Regions from separate parts of the Paraburkholderia jirisanensis genome, predicted to be linked through region 3. Evidence: riboswitches for the same ligand, from Rfam matches in the RefSeq annotation. Region 3 holds a riboswitch; each other region holds the start of a gene.
The links. A riboswitch is a leader RNA that binds a small molecule or an ion and turns the genes downstream of it on or off. The one in region 3 is predicted to bind cobalamin.
Positions count from the first base shown of each region.

Region 1: linked by a shared signal. The riboswitch ahead of ACYVNQ_RS34385 (TonB-dependent receptor plug domain-containing protein) and the one ahead of ACYVNQ_RS15545 (CbtB domain-containing protein) in region 3 are both predicted to bind cobalamin.
Region 2: linked by a shared signal. The riboswitch ahead of ACYVNQ_RS12935 (cobalamin biosynthesis protein) and the one ahead of ACYVNQ_RS15545 (CbtB domain-containing protein) in region 3 are both predicted to bind cobalamin.

Region 1 covers NZ_BAAGSQ010000033.1:543,320-547,212, forward strand. Annotated here, with positions in the region: gene ACYVNQ_RS34385 (TonB-dependent receptor plug domain-containing protein) at 1-1,907, opposite strand, end outside; cobalamin riboswitch at 1,978-2,224, opposite strand; gene ACYVNQ_RS34390 (ATPase) at 2,447-2,809, shown strand; gene ACYVNQ_RS34395 (cell division protein ZapA) at 2,806-3,120, shown strand; RNA gene ssrS (6S RNA) at 3,187-3,368, shown strand; gene ACYVNQ_RS34405 (EVE domain-containing protein) at 3,423-3,890, shown strand.
Region 2 covers NZ_BAAGSQ010000025.1:222,152-226,044, forward strand. Annotated here, with positions in the region: gene ACYVNQ_RS12925 (cobyrinate a,c-diamide synthase) at 1-173, opposite strand, end outside; gene cobO (cob(I)yrinic acid a,c-diamide adenosyltransferase) at 177-779, opposite strand; gene ACYVNQ_RS12935 (cobalamin biosynthesis protein) at 776-1,210, opposite strand; cobalamin riboswitch at 1,394-1,633, opposite strand; gene ACYVNQ_RS12940 (SDR family oxidoreductase) at 1,986-2,804, shown strand; cobalamin riboswitch at 2,865-3,147, shown strand; gene cobW (cobalamin biosynthesis protein CobW) at 3,198-3,893, shown strand, end outside.
Region 3 covers NZ_BAAGSQ010000025.1:870,928-874,820, forward strand. Annotated here, with positions in the region: gene ACYVNQ_RS15535 (LysR family transcriptional regulator) at 1-659, shown strand, start outside; gene ACYVNQ_RS15540 (CbtA family protein) at 734-1,495, opposite strand; gene ACYVNQ_RS15545 (CbtB domain-containing protein) at 1,509-1,736, opposite strand; cobalamin riboswitch at 1,776-1,932, opposite strand; gene ACYVNQ_RS15550 (histidine phosphatase family protein) at 1,973-2,614, shown strand; gene ACYVNQ_RS15555 (hypothetical protein) at 2,760-2,978, shown strand; gene ACYVNQ_RS15560 (dienelactone hydrolase family protein) at 3,094-3,893, opposite strand, start outside.

The DNA of each region.
Region 1 (3,893 bases), on a different contig from region 3:
GTATAGGCAAGCTCATAGTCTTTATCGAATAGATTCTGGATCTGCGCCGCGACATGCCATGCTTTCGTAATCTGATACCGCGCCGACAGGTTCACGACGCCGTAGCCGGCAAGTTCGGTGCCGCTGTCGTTGCGCGCGCCGCTGACGAGCCACTCGCCGCCGACGCGCCAGCTGCCGATCGAGCGGTTCGCGCTAAACGACGCGAAGTGCCGCGCGCGCCGGTTCAGGTCAGACTGCGTGTCTTCATCGACCGGATTCTGCAGCGTCAGCGCCGCGCGCACGTCGGTGTTGCCGACCCGCCCCGCCCACGAGCCCTCGATGCCCTGCACCTTCGCGCGCCCGACGTTCTGCGCGACGAACACGCCCGGCACCGTCTGCACATAGTCGATCAGATTCGAATAACGCGTTTCGAACGCGGTAAGCCGCAACACACCGAGTGCATCCGACGCATACTGCAGCGCGGCTTCGAGCGAATGGCTCCGTTCAGGTTGAATCGCAGGATTGCCGCTGAACGGAAAGAACAGATCGTTGAAGCCCGGCGCGCGAAACGCATCGGACCAGCTTGCAGTCGCCTTCCAGTGTTCGCTGAAGTTATAGCCGTAGCCGAGATAGTAACTGTTTGCCCCGCCGAAATCGGAGTACTGGTCGCGCCGCAGGTTGGCCTGCCACTGGCTGGCGCCAAGCCGTCCGCTGTAGCCGGCGAACAGCGAGTTCACGTGGCGCCCGGGCGCCGTGTACTGGTTCGAGTCGAGGCTCTGGTCCAGATGTTCGTAGCCAAGCTGCAGCTTCTGTTCGGGGGCGAGCGCGAAATCGTTTTGCCACGTGTACTGGCGGTTGTCGGTGTCGTAGCGGTACTGGTATGCGCCGTTCAACGCCGTGTCGTTGCGGTCGCTGCTGCGCGCGGCGACGAAACGGCTCGTCCACCAGTCGGTCAGCTTGCCGTTCGCGAACGCCGACACCGCCTGCACGCGGCTGTGAAGATTGTTGAGATCGCCAGGTAGCCCGAATGGATCGTCGAAGCTGTCGTTGCCGTTCGACTGGAAAAAGCGCACGCCCGCGTCCCAGCGCTCGCTGAACCTGTGCCGCAGCGACGCCGATACGCTCTGGTTCAGATAGCCGTTAGCGTTCGGGTTGACCGGCGCCAGCGCCGGGTCGATCGACGAGAAGCCGTCGTCCTTCGCGCGCGCCAGCTCGATGCTGAAGGTGGTGCGGCCGTCGCGATCGAGCGCTCCGTCGACACCCGCCGCCTGGCGCTGGGCGTGATAGCTGCCGAGCTCGGTCTCGAAGTGAAAGCGCGGCGGATGGTTGCCGCCATCCTTTGTGAACACCTGCACGACCCCGCCGATCGCGCCCGAACCGTATAGCGCGGACACGTTGCCGTTCACCACTTCGACGTGATCGATCTGGTCGAGCGGGATCTGTTCGAGCTGCGCGCTGCCCTGGCTCACCGAGTCGATCCGTACGCCGTCGACCAACACCAGCGATTGCGCCGGCGAAGCGCCGCGCAGGAACAGGCTCGCGGTCGAGCCCGGGCCGCCGTTGCGCACGATCTGCGCGCCCGGCGCGAGCGCCAGCAGGCCGGACAGATCGCGGGCGGTCGTGTCGGCGATGTCCTGTGCGTCGAAGCGCACGGTCTGCGGCAACGCATCGGCAAGCGGCTGCGCATCGCGCCGGGCGGTGACGACGAGCGGCGCAAGCGTGGCGACAGATGGGCCGGCAGGCTCTGCGCCGCTGAGCGTCGCGCTCTCAACGTTGCCGTTATGTGTGCTGCGATCTTGCGTGCCGTTTTGCGATGTGTGCAGTGTGTTGTCGGGATCGGCTTGCACGACGTGAACAGCTTGCACGGGCACGCCAAACGGCAGGCTCGCGCACGCACATAGCGCCGCGCGGGCGGTGGGTATGAGCATCGGAAAACGTTCCTGTGGACAGGGCGCGCGGCCTGTCCCTCGCAAGCCGATGCATGACAGGGCGCGTCATCGCGCACCCTCCTCTCTGGCCGGTATCCGGGCTGGCGACATCTCGGCCCGCCTTCCCGCGCAAGCTGCGCAGTGGCATGTGGCGCGTTCGTCGAACGCGCGCGGGGCCGACCTGCATCACGATGCGGTCGCTTACCGTTGCGAGGACAGCGCAGGTTGGCTCGTCCTGGCGGACTGCGCTCCCTGCTTCCCGTTTAACTGCGTGCGATACGAAAATCGCCCGCGGGCACCAAAGTGCGGCAAGTGTAGGAGCGCGCGCCGGGAGCGTCAAGAAAGCAGCAATATCGAAATGGGCCTGCGTGATCGGGCGCCGCGAATCTGCAAAAAACACGTATACGTCATGCGTTTTGCGCGGCATGCACGTGCCGCGTCGTGCAAAATATGCGTTGTTGTTACGTCTCGAAACGAGACAAATGCCCGAACGTCCGGTATTCCGCGCTAAAATGCAGCGTCTTTAGAGGACGCAGCTCATGCTCACCGAACTCGAAACCTTATCCAAAAATATCGGCCGGTTGATTGAAATCAACCAACGCCATCAAGAAGCACGTAGCGCGCTCGAAGAGCAGCTTGCGCACGCACGTACCGAATGCGAGGCCACTCGCGCGGAACTCGAGCAAACTCGCGAAGAGCGCAATGCGTTGCAAGCGGAGCGCGATACGTTGTCGGCGAAAATCGACGACGCACAGGTGCGCCTGAACGCCATCCTCGAAAAACTGCCGCGCGCACGTTCGCATGCCGAGCCCGACAGCCAGCTCGACCTGCTCGCGCCCGACGCGCACGAACCGCACGACAGCGCGCATAGCGACGTGACCCGTCACGGAGAAAACGCATGACCACGAAGCAGATCGAAGTGTCGATTATCGGTCAGTCCTATCGCCTCGCCTGCTCGCCGGAAACCGAAGGCGCGCTGCTCGAAGCGGTGGCTCGCGTCGATGCCGAAATGACGAAGATCCGCACGAGCAGCAGCGTGCGCGGCGTCGATCGCATCGCGGTGATGGCGGCCCTGTCGCTGGCATCGGAACTGCTTCAGCTACAAAGCAGCGTGCGTCACGGAGAATCTTTTCCTGCCGAGGAAATCCGGCGTACAATGGCGCAAATGAATGAGCAGCTCGGTGCAGTGATCGGGCAATACAGTGCTCAGTAAGCATCTTTGAACTGCAAGGTGCAGCAAGATTTCAGCAGTAGCGTTTTACGAGTTTGTTAAGGTTTAGCTTCCCTGCCTGGTTCGCCAAGGTCATATATTCCTTGAACCAATGCCATGTGCACGGTTGCGGAAATTTGTAGCACGGGTGTGCGCGTCACTCTGTCTGATGTACCCGAAGTGCTGCTAACTGCGACCAATTCTGAACCTCCGGTTCAGGATGCCGGCCTAGCGGCTAAGGCGGGGACCTATCTCAACGGCATCGGACATTCGTCCGGTGCCGTTTTTCTTTGTCCATTCGAATCATGCGCTATTGGCTAATGAAGTCCGAACCGGACGAGGCAAGCATCGACGACCTCGCGAATGCATCGCAGCGCACGTTGCCATGGACGGGCGTGCGCAACTATCAGGCACGCAACTTCATGCGCGACATCATGAAGATCGGCGACGGCGTGCTGTTCTATCACTCGAGCTGCCCGGAGCCCGGCATCGCCGGTCTGGCCGAGGTGTCGTCGACGCCCTACCCCGACCCGACACAGTTCGATCCGAAGAGCCCGTACTACGACGCGAAGTCGTCGCAGGAAACGCCGCGCTGGACCTTGGTCGACGTGGTGTTCAAGAAGAAGCTTCAGCTGATTCCGCTCGCCGCATTGCGCGAGCATCCCGAACTCGCGGACATGCGCGTGCTCGCGAAGGGCAACCGGCTGTCGATCACGCCAGTGACCGATACCGAATGGGCGTTCATTACGAAGCAGCTGGCCAGGAAAGCGTGATGC
Region 2 (3,893 bases), 650 kb from region 3:
GGCGCGCCACTGGCGCGCGCGAGAATCATCGGGTCGAGAAAGTCCGGCCCGGTCTTGAACACACGCACGCGCCGGCCCGCGCGCCGATGCAGGCGCGCGAGCCCTGCGGTGATGGTCGTCTTGCCCTGGCCGGAAGCGGGCGCGCTGATGAACAGCGCCGGACACGCGGTCATCGATCAGAACTCCACGCCGCGCTGCGCCTTCACATGCTGCTCGCGGTACGGATGCTTGACGATGCGCATTTCGGTGACGAGATCGGCGGCCTCGACCAGCGCTTCGGGCGCATGGCGGCCGGTCACGACGACGTGCAGCATCGCCGGCCGCGCGTTGAGCACGCCGAGCACTTCGTCGAGCGGCAGGTATTCGTACTTCAGCACCGTGTTCAGCTCGTCGAGAATCACCATCTGATAGTCGCCGCTTTCGATCATCCGGCGCGCTTCGTCCCAGCCTTTGCGGGCGGTTGCGACGTCGGCGTCGCGGTTCTGCGTGTTCCACGTATAGCCGTCGCCCATCGTAATGAACTCGCAGTTCGGCAGCGCGCCGAGGAAATCGCGTTCGGCCGTGTGCAGCGCGCCCTTGATGAACTGCACGACGCCGAGTTTCATGCCATGGCCGAGCACGCGTACGGCCATGCCGAATGCAGCCGTGGTCTTGCCCTTGCCGGTGCCCGTATTGACGATCAGCAAACCCTTTTCGACGGTGGCCTCGGCCTGTTTCTTCTCGTGGCCTTCGCGGCGGCGCTGTGTCATGCGCAGGTGGGCTTCGGGATCGGTTTTCATGGTGGGTCCTGTGCGATGGAGGGATTCGAGACGTGCGCGGCGTGGCTTGCGTGCGCACCCGTATCGAAGCTTGCGATCGCGACGGTCACGCCGTCGCGCACGCGTTTGGGTGTAATCAGCTGGCCGGCGGGCGCGGCGAGCAGCGCGCATGGCTCGCATACGCCGCCGACGCCGGCATGGGCACGCACGGTCTCTGAAGGTGTCGGCCCTGCAGGCGCGCCAGCAATCTGCGCGCGCGAAAAGGCCTGCAGCGCTAGCGCATGCCGCGCGCAGAACGCAAGCAAGCCGGGTTCTTGAGCTTTGGAATCGAGTGTGGCGACGGTCAGAACTTCGTCGATCGAATGCGCGCCGAGCGCGTCGCGCACGGCTGCGTCGATCTGTTCGAACGACGCGCCGCTCCTGCAGCCGATGCCGAGCACGAGCCGTTTCATCGGCTGCCGCCGCGAGCGTAACGACAGGCCGGCGTGCGCTCTGCGCGTGCGGCCATGAAATGAAGCAGCTGAAAAAGCCTCATGCGATGTCACATAGCGTGCGCGATGGCGATAGAAGAAGGCGCACCGCGCGTGGGCGCCCGTGTCCGTCCCCCGCGGAACCGGCGATCGGCGAGCGTGACGTTCGCCCCCTTGCGTCTGGCCGGTATCCGGGCTGACGGCCGCAGGCGTTTCGCCTTCCCACCCGCGTTGCCGGGCAGTGGCTTTGAAACGCCTGTGCAGAGTGGGATCTGCGGGCCGCTTACCGTTGCGGGGACAGCACAGGTTTGGCGGCGATCTGCGTCAGGCCGCGCTTTCCTGTTTCCCGTTTAACCACCTGTGCGCGTGAAAACGCAGGGCGGCACCGGACGCGCGCATACGATAGCACAGGCGGGCGCGTGGCCGGCCCGGCGCACACAAACGTCCATGCGTGCCGTCGCGATAACGATAAAGGCTCATTCAGATCGTTTATTGACAGTTCGATCCATTTCTGGAGCCATGATCCGCACGGCAAGGCGACATGCTGTCTGCTGAAGATGTGCTGGATTCGAAGCCGGATAAAGCGAATATTCTTGCATATTTAATGATGTTTAGGATGTTTATAGACGGCATCGCCACACGCCCACTATGTTGATCACGTGGGATATTTTTTCTTCTTATATTGACTGTAAAGTCCATAACAACGAAGAACACCCTCAACCCGCGGCTAGCCGCTTTACCCATCTGGAGAGCCTTCATGGCGCACACCGTCTTCATCACCGGCACAAGCAGCGGCCTCGGCAAGCGCGCAGCGCTTTACTTTGCCGAACAAGGCTGGAACGTCGCCGCGACGATGCGCGATACCGCACGTGGCAATGAACTGGCGCAGCACGACCGTATTCATGTGATCGAACTCGACGTGACCGACGCATCGCAAGCACGCCGCGCGGCGCACGAGGCGATCGAGGTATTCGGCGGCATCGATGTAGTGGTCAACAACGCGGGTGTCGGCGCATACGGCCCGCTCGAATTCGCGAGCGAGGAAACCATCGACTGGCAATTCGCCGTCAACGTGCGCGGCCCGATCAACGTGATCCGCGCGTTCCTGCCGCACATGCGTGCACAAAAGCGCGGCAAGATCATCAACATCAGTTCGTTCATGGGCGTGACGACGGCGGTGCCCACCGGCTCGCTCTACAACATGTCGAAGTTCGCGCTGGAGGGCTTGATCGAGGGCCTGTACTACGAGCTCGCGCCGCTTTCGATCGATCTGCACCTCGTCGAGTCCGGCGGCTTCAAGGACAACAGCTTCGCGTCCAACATGACGTTCAGCACCGATCCGACCATCAACGATTACGACCGCATCGTCGACAAGGTGCAGGCGCTGTTCGCGTCGAGCGACCCGAACCTGCGCGACGATCCGCAATTGATCGTCGACGAGATCTACGCGCTCGCAACGGGCGCCAACAAGCAGTTCCGCACGCTGGTCGGGCAGATGTCGAAGGATCTGGTCGCGCTGCGTTCGTCGGTGCCGATCGAAGACTATCTGGCGAAGCTCGCCGCGCAGTTTTCGTAACCGCTTGCCGTGCGGCGCAGCTTGCAGGCGCCTTTCTTGACGCACAGCACTGCCGGGCCTACACTCGCACGCACTTCTGGTGCTCGCGAGCGCGTTCTGGCGTGCGCAGTTAAACGGGAAACAGCGGGCCCCGTCCGCCGCCGCGCGGCGACCGGGTCAACCTGTGCTGCCCCCGCAACGGAAGGCGAGCGCATCGCGTCAGTCGCGATGCAGAGCCGGCTTCGCTGGCGGTGCGCAAGGCCGCGCCGCCAGACAACCACTGCGCGAGAAATCGTCTACTTGCGTGGGAAGGTGAAGCGGCGCTCTCGCCAGCCCGGATACCGGCCAGAAGAGCAGGCTTGACGCCGCGGGGCGCGGCGTTCCGTCCACCACTTCTTGCATTTCACCTCACCCATGCAAACCCAGATGCGCAAAATCCCGGTGACGATCGTCACGGGCTTTCTCGGCAGCGGCAAAACCACTTTGTTGCGCCATATTCTTCAACATGCCGGCGGCCTGCGGGTGGCGGTGATCGTCAACGAGTTCGGCGAACTCGGCATCGACGGCGAAATCTTCAAGGGCTGCGGCATCGGCTGCGATGAAGAAGGCCGCGAAATCGAAGGCCAGCTGTTCGAGCTGGCCAACGGCTGCCTGTGCTGCACCGTGCAGGAAGAGTTCTTTCCGGTGATGGAACAACTGGTCGAGCGGCGCGACACGATCGATCACGTGCTGATCGAAACCTCCGGCCTCGCGCTGCCCAAGCCGCTCGTGCAAGCGTTCAACTGGCCTTCGATCAAGAGCAGTTTCACGGTCGATGCGGTGGTGACGGTGGTCGACGGGCCTGCCGTCGCGGCCGGCCAGTTCGCCGAAGACCCTGCCGCAGTCGATGAATTGCGCAAGGCCGATCCGAATCTCGATCACGAATCGCCGCTGCACGAGCTGTTCGAAGACCAGCTGTGCTCGGCCGACCTGGTGATTCTCAACAAGATCGATCTGCTCGACGATGCGCAGCAAAACGCGGTCGAAATGACGATTCGCGAAGAGATTCCGCCGCAGGTCAAGGTCGTGCGAGCGCACAACGGGCAACTCGATCTGCACGCGCTGCTCGGG
Region 3 (3,893 bases):
AGCGCGGCGAACTGACGATCGGTTTTACGATGTGCGCCGCGTATAGCGTGCTGCCCACCTTCGCGCGCGCTTACAGCACGGCTTTTCCGGACGTCACGCTGAACCTGCGCGAAATCGTGTCGAACGATCTTGGCCCACAGGTGCAGAACGCCCAGGTCGATGCGGCGATCATGCTGGCCGATGCGCCGCCACGCGGCCTGACCGAGCGCACCGTGCTGGTCGAGCCGTTGTGCGTGGCGCTGCCGCGTACGCATGCGCTCGCACGGCAGCGCAAGCTGCACGCCGCGCAACTGGCGCAGGAACCGTTCGTGATCGCCAGCAAGGAAGTCGGTCCGGGCCTGCACGAAACCATCGCCGGCCATTGCCGTGAGGCCGGGTTCGAGCCGGACGTGCGCTTCGAAGTGCGCTTGCAGCAGACCGTGCTAAGCCTCGTCGACGAGGGTGCGGGCGTGGCGCTGGTGCCGGCATCGATGCGCCGCGCGCAGTTGGCGGGCGTGGTATTCAAGCCGCTCGCGGATGCGCCGACGGTTTCGCAGGTGCTGGTGTGGTCGCACGCAAATCGCAATCCGTGTCTTGCGCGCTTTCTGCAGATGGTGGGCGAGCTGCCGCTCGCACCGCTTGATGGCAGCCGGCGCGCGCATGTCGCACCGGCTGCGTAGAGGAAATGGGTTCGCGGATCAGGTCGTTGCTTCGCAGATCGGATCCGCGGGACTTGCCCGCTGCTACGCGCGCTTCAACCCGCGAGGCGCCCCGGCGCCCGTGCGCCGCGCTGCACGCGTTGCATCCGTTCGACGAGCGCGCCGAACAGCAACCCAAGCACGCCCCACAGCAGCGTCTGCATGCCGAGCGCCGCGACCCGGAATTTCCACAGCACGACGGCCGGGAACGCGGCCGGCACTTCGTTGATGTCCGGCAGGCCAATCTGCACGGCCGCGATGATCGCAACGAACAGCACGCCCGCCGCAATCGAGCCGTTCCACGCACCGAGGCGCGCCGCCGCATGGCGCCGCACCTTCATTGAAAACACCAGCGCAGTCAGCGAAATCGCGATCATCAGAAAGTACAGGCCGGTGCGATAGCCGATCGTTTCAGGGTCGCCGACCGACGGCGGATTCGGCGGATACTTGAGCGCCGGCACGATTGCGATTGCGACGAATGCGCCTAGCGCGAGCAAGGCCGACAGCGCACGCGCGCTGACACGGCCGGCCCGGCCGTGAAGGTACGCAAAAGTCAGCGCGAACAAGCCGCCGATCGCCGCGCCGTACGCGAGAACGCCGGTCAGCAACCCCAGCCCCGCCTGGGTCGGACGGCTCACCAGTTCTTCTTCATGTTCGTGCGCGTGGCCTTCAGCGGCCTCTTTCGCCGCGTCCGCTTTCTCTTCGAACGAGATCGCCTGATCGACTTGCGGCTCGCCCACCACGCGGGCAAACGCGAACGTGATGAGCCCCGCGGCGATGCCTGCCAGCATGCCGCGCACCAGCAATTTACCTACCATGTTCCGCTCCGGTTCAGTGGCAGGGGAAGCCGAGCAGGTGACGGCCGTCGTGCACGAACTCATGCACGTACATGCCCGGGATCAGCGAGGTGGCGCCCTCTTCGGCACCGACGAAATACAGCACCAGCAGCAACAGCAAGCCGCCGAACACGACCCATGGCAGCAGCTCGCGCAGCGGAATCGGCGTGGGCGCGGCGGCGGGCTCGAGAGCGTCGAGCGGCTTGAGTACGGTGTCGGTCATGACGGAGATCTCCTTGGGGATGCGCGCCCCGCTAGCGATAAAGGGAAAGGTGACGAAGCTGGGTCTGACTTACGGGCCACACCAGGACCATACCGGGTGGCCGATTACAGTGGCGCGACCGCGCCGGACTTGCACCGGCTTCCGCGCTTCGGATTGCGCTTATTCTACGCGTTAAACTGTGCCGCGCCAGAAGGGGCGTGGCTCATGCGCACTGCGCGTTTCAACGGAAAGGAAAAATGCAGACACGTCTGTTGCTGGTGAGCCATGCGCCGACCGCGGCGCAGCGCAGCGGCAGGTTTGCCGGCCCCGACGAAGGGCTCGACGCGCGCGGCCACGCTGCCGCTGCCGCGTATGCGCAGGCCGCAGACCTCGCGCGCGGCAGCAGCGCGGCGCTGACGAGCCCTGCGGCCTGCGCGCGTGAGACAGCAGCCGCCCTCGGGCTCGCTGCCACCGTTTGCGATGCGCTTGCAGAGACCGACTACGGTGCCTGGCGCGGCCGACGGCTCGCTGAACTCGCCGCTGAAGCATCGCAGGCACCGCATGCCTGTCACGTGCTCGAAGCATGGCTGCGCGATCCTGCCGCCGCGCCGCCAGGCGGGGAATCTTTCGATGCGGTGTTGGCACGCGTCGGCGCATGGCTCGACGGTTTTGCCGCGCCCGATGAGGCACAAGGTCGCGCATCCGATCGCACCGTGATCGCTATCACCCATGCGGCCGTGATGCGCGCGGCGATCGTTCATACGTTGCACGCTACGTCCGCCGCCTTCGCGCACATCGAGATTGCGCCGCTTACGGTGGTCGAATTGCGCCGGTCCGCGCGCGGCTGGGCATGGTGGCCGGCACAGGCGACTGCACTGGCGACTGCGCCTCGGCAATGAGTCATGCGCGCTAAACGGCGGCTTCACGTGGTCCCTGTCGCACCACGCCCCGTGCACGTCGAACTATTTTGTCCGCTTGCCGCGGCTTTTTTTGACGTGCGATAACACCACGGTTCCGACGTTCACGTTTTCCCGAGGCAATCCGATGGCTACGCTCGAAGCGTTTCGCTCCGTGCTCGACGACACACGCACGCCCGAGATCATCCGCAACCACATCATCGATTCGCTGCAGTACGCGCTGCGCAATTACGGCCAGGTCTTCACGTCGAAGGAGATCGAGTGGCTCGCGACGTGGGACGACGCGCGCATTCCGCTCGCCGCATCGCGTGAGTTGAACAAGCGTACTGCCGAGAGCACTGGCTGAAACGACGCAGCGGCCGGCGCTAGCGCGCGGCCGCCGGGCGGCGGCTCATGTGGGCCGACTCAGGCGGGCCGACTCAGGCGAGCCAAATCACGCAGGCCGACTCATGCGAGCCAAATCACGCAGGCCGATCAAGCCCGCCGCCGCTCAACCCCGGCATCAGCGTACCGTTGCCATGCGTAAAGTCGAGCACGCGGCGCGCCGACTCGACGCCGGTCACCGGCAAGCCGGCTGGATCGAGCATGCCGATCTGCACCAGCACCGACGCCTGATCCCAATACGCGTGCACGCTGTCGATCCGCTCGCCGCGAAAGCGCACCACTGCCAGCATCGCCACTTCGAAGTAGCGGCCGGTCGGCGCGACGCCTGGCAGCATCCAGTGCATCTCGACGTCGTGCGTGCAGCACATCACGAACTCGTCGACCAGCCGGTCGACGCCCACCGTGCGCGACACCGGCAGCATATGCGCATCGGCCGGCATCGAATTGATGAAATGCTCGCTATAGAAGCGCTCCAGCGATTCGCGGCCGACGCCGCCGGTCATGGTCGGCACGTCGTTGAAGTATGGGTCGGACACCATCGTGTCCATCAGCGCATCGAAGTCGCGCGTCACGTACTTGTGATACGCGTGCCGCTTCCACACGCGCTCGATCGCGAACATCGGGCCCATGGTCTTTTTCAGCAACGCGAGCGAGCGCGAGTAGGCAAGACTCGCCGCGTTGTGGTCGTACCCAGGCCCCGGCACGTTAAAGCGCTCGCTGCTGCCGTACGTGTACACCACCACGCCCTGCTGATATTCGAACGCCGACGCAATCTGGTGCCGCGTCTTCGGCGGTTGCAGGTCGTCGCGGCGCCCCACATGCAGCGCCAGCGGGCAGCGCACCGCGCGCGCTTCGCGCAGGTAGGTTTCGAAGCCCG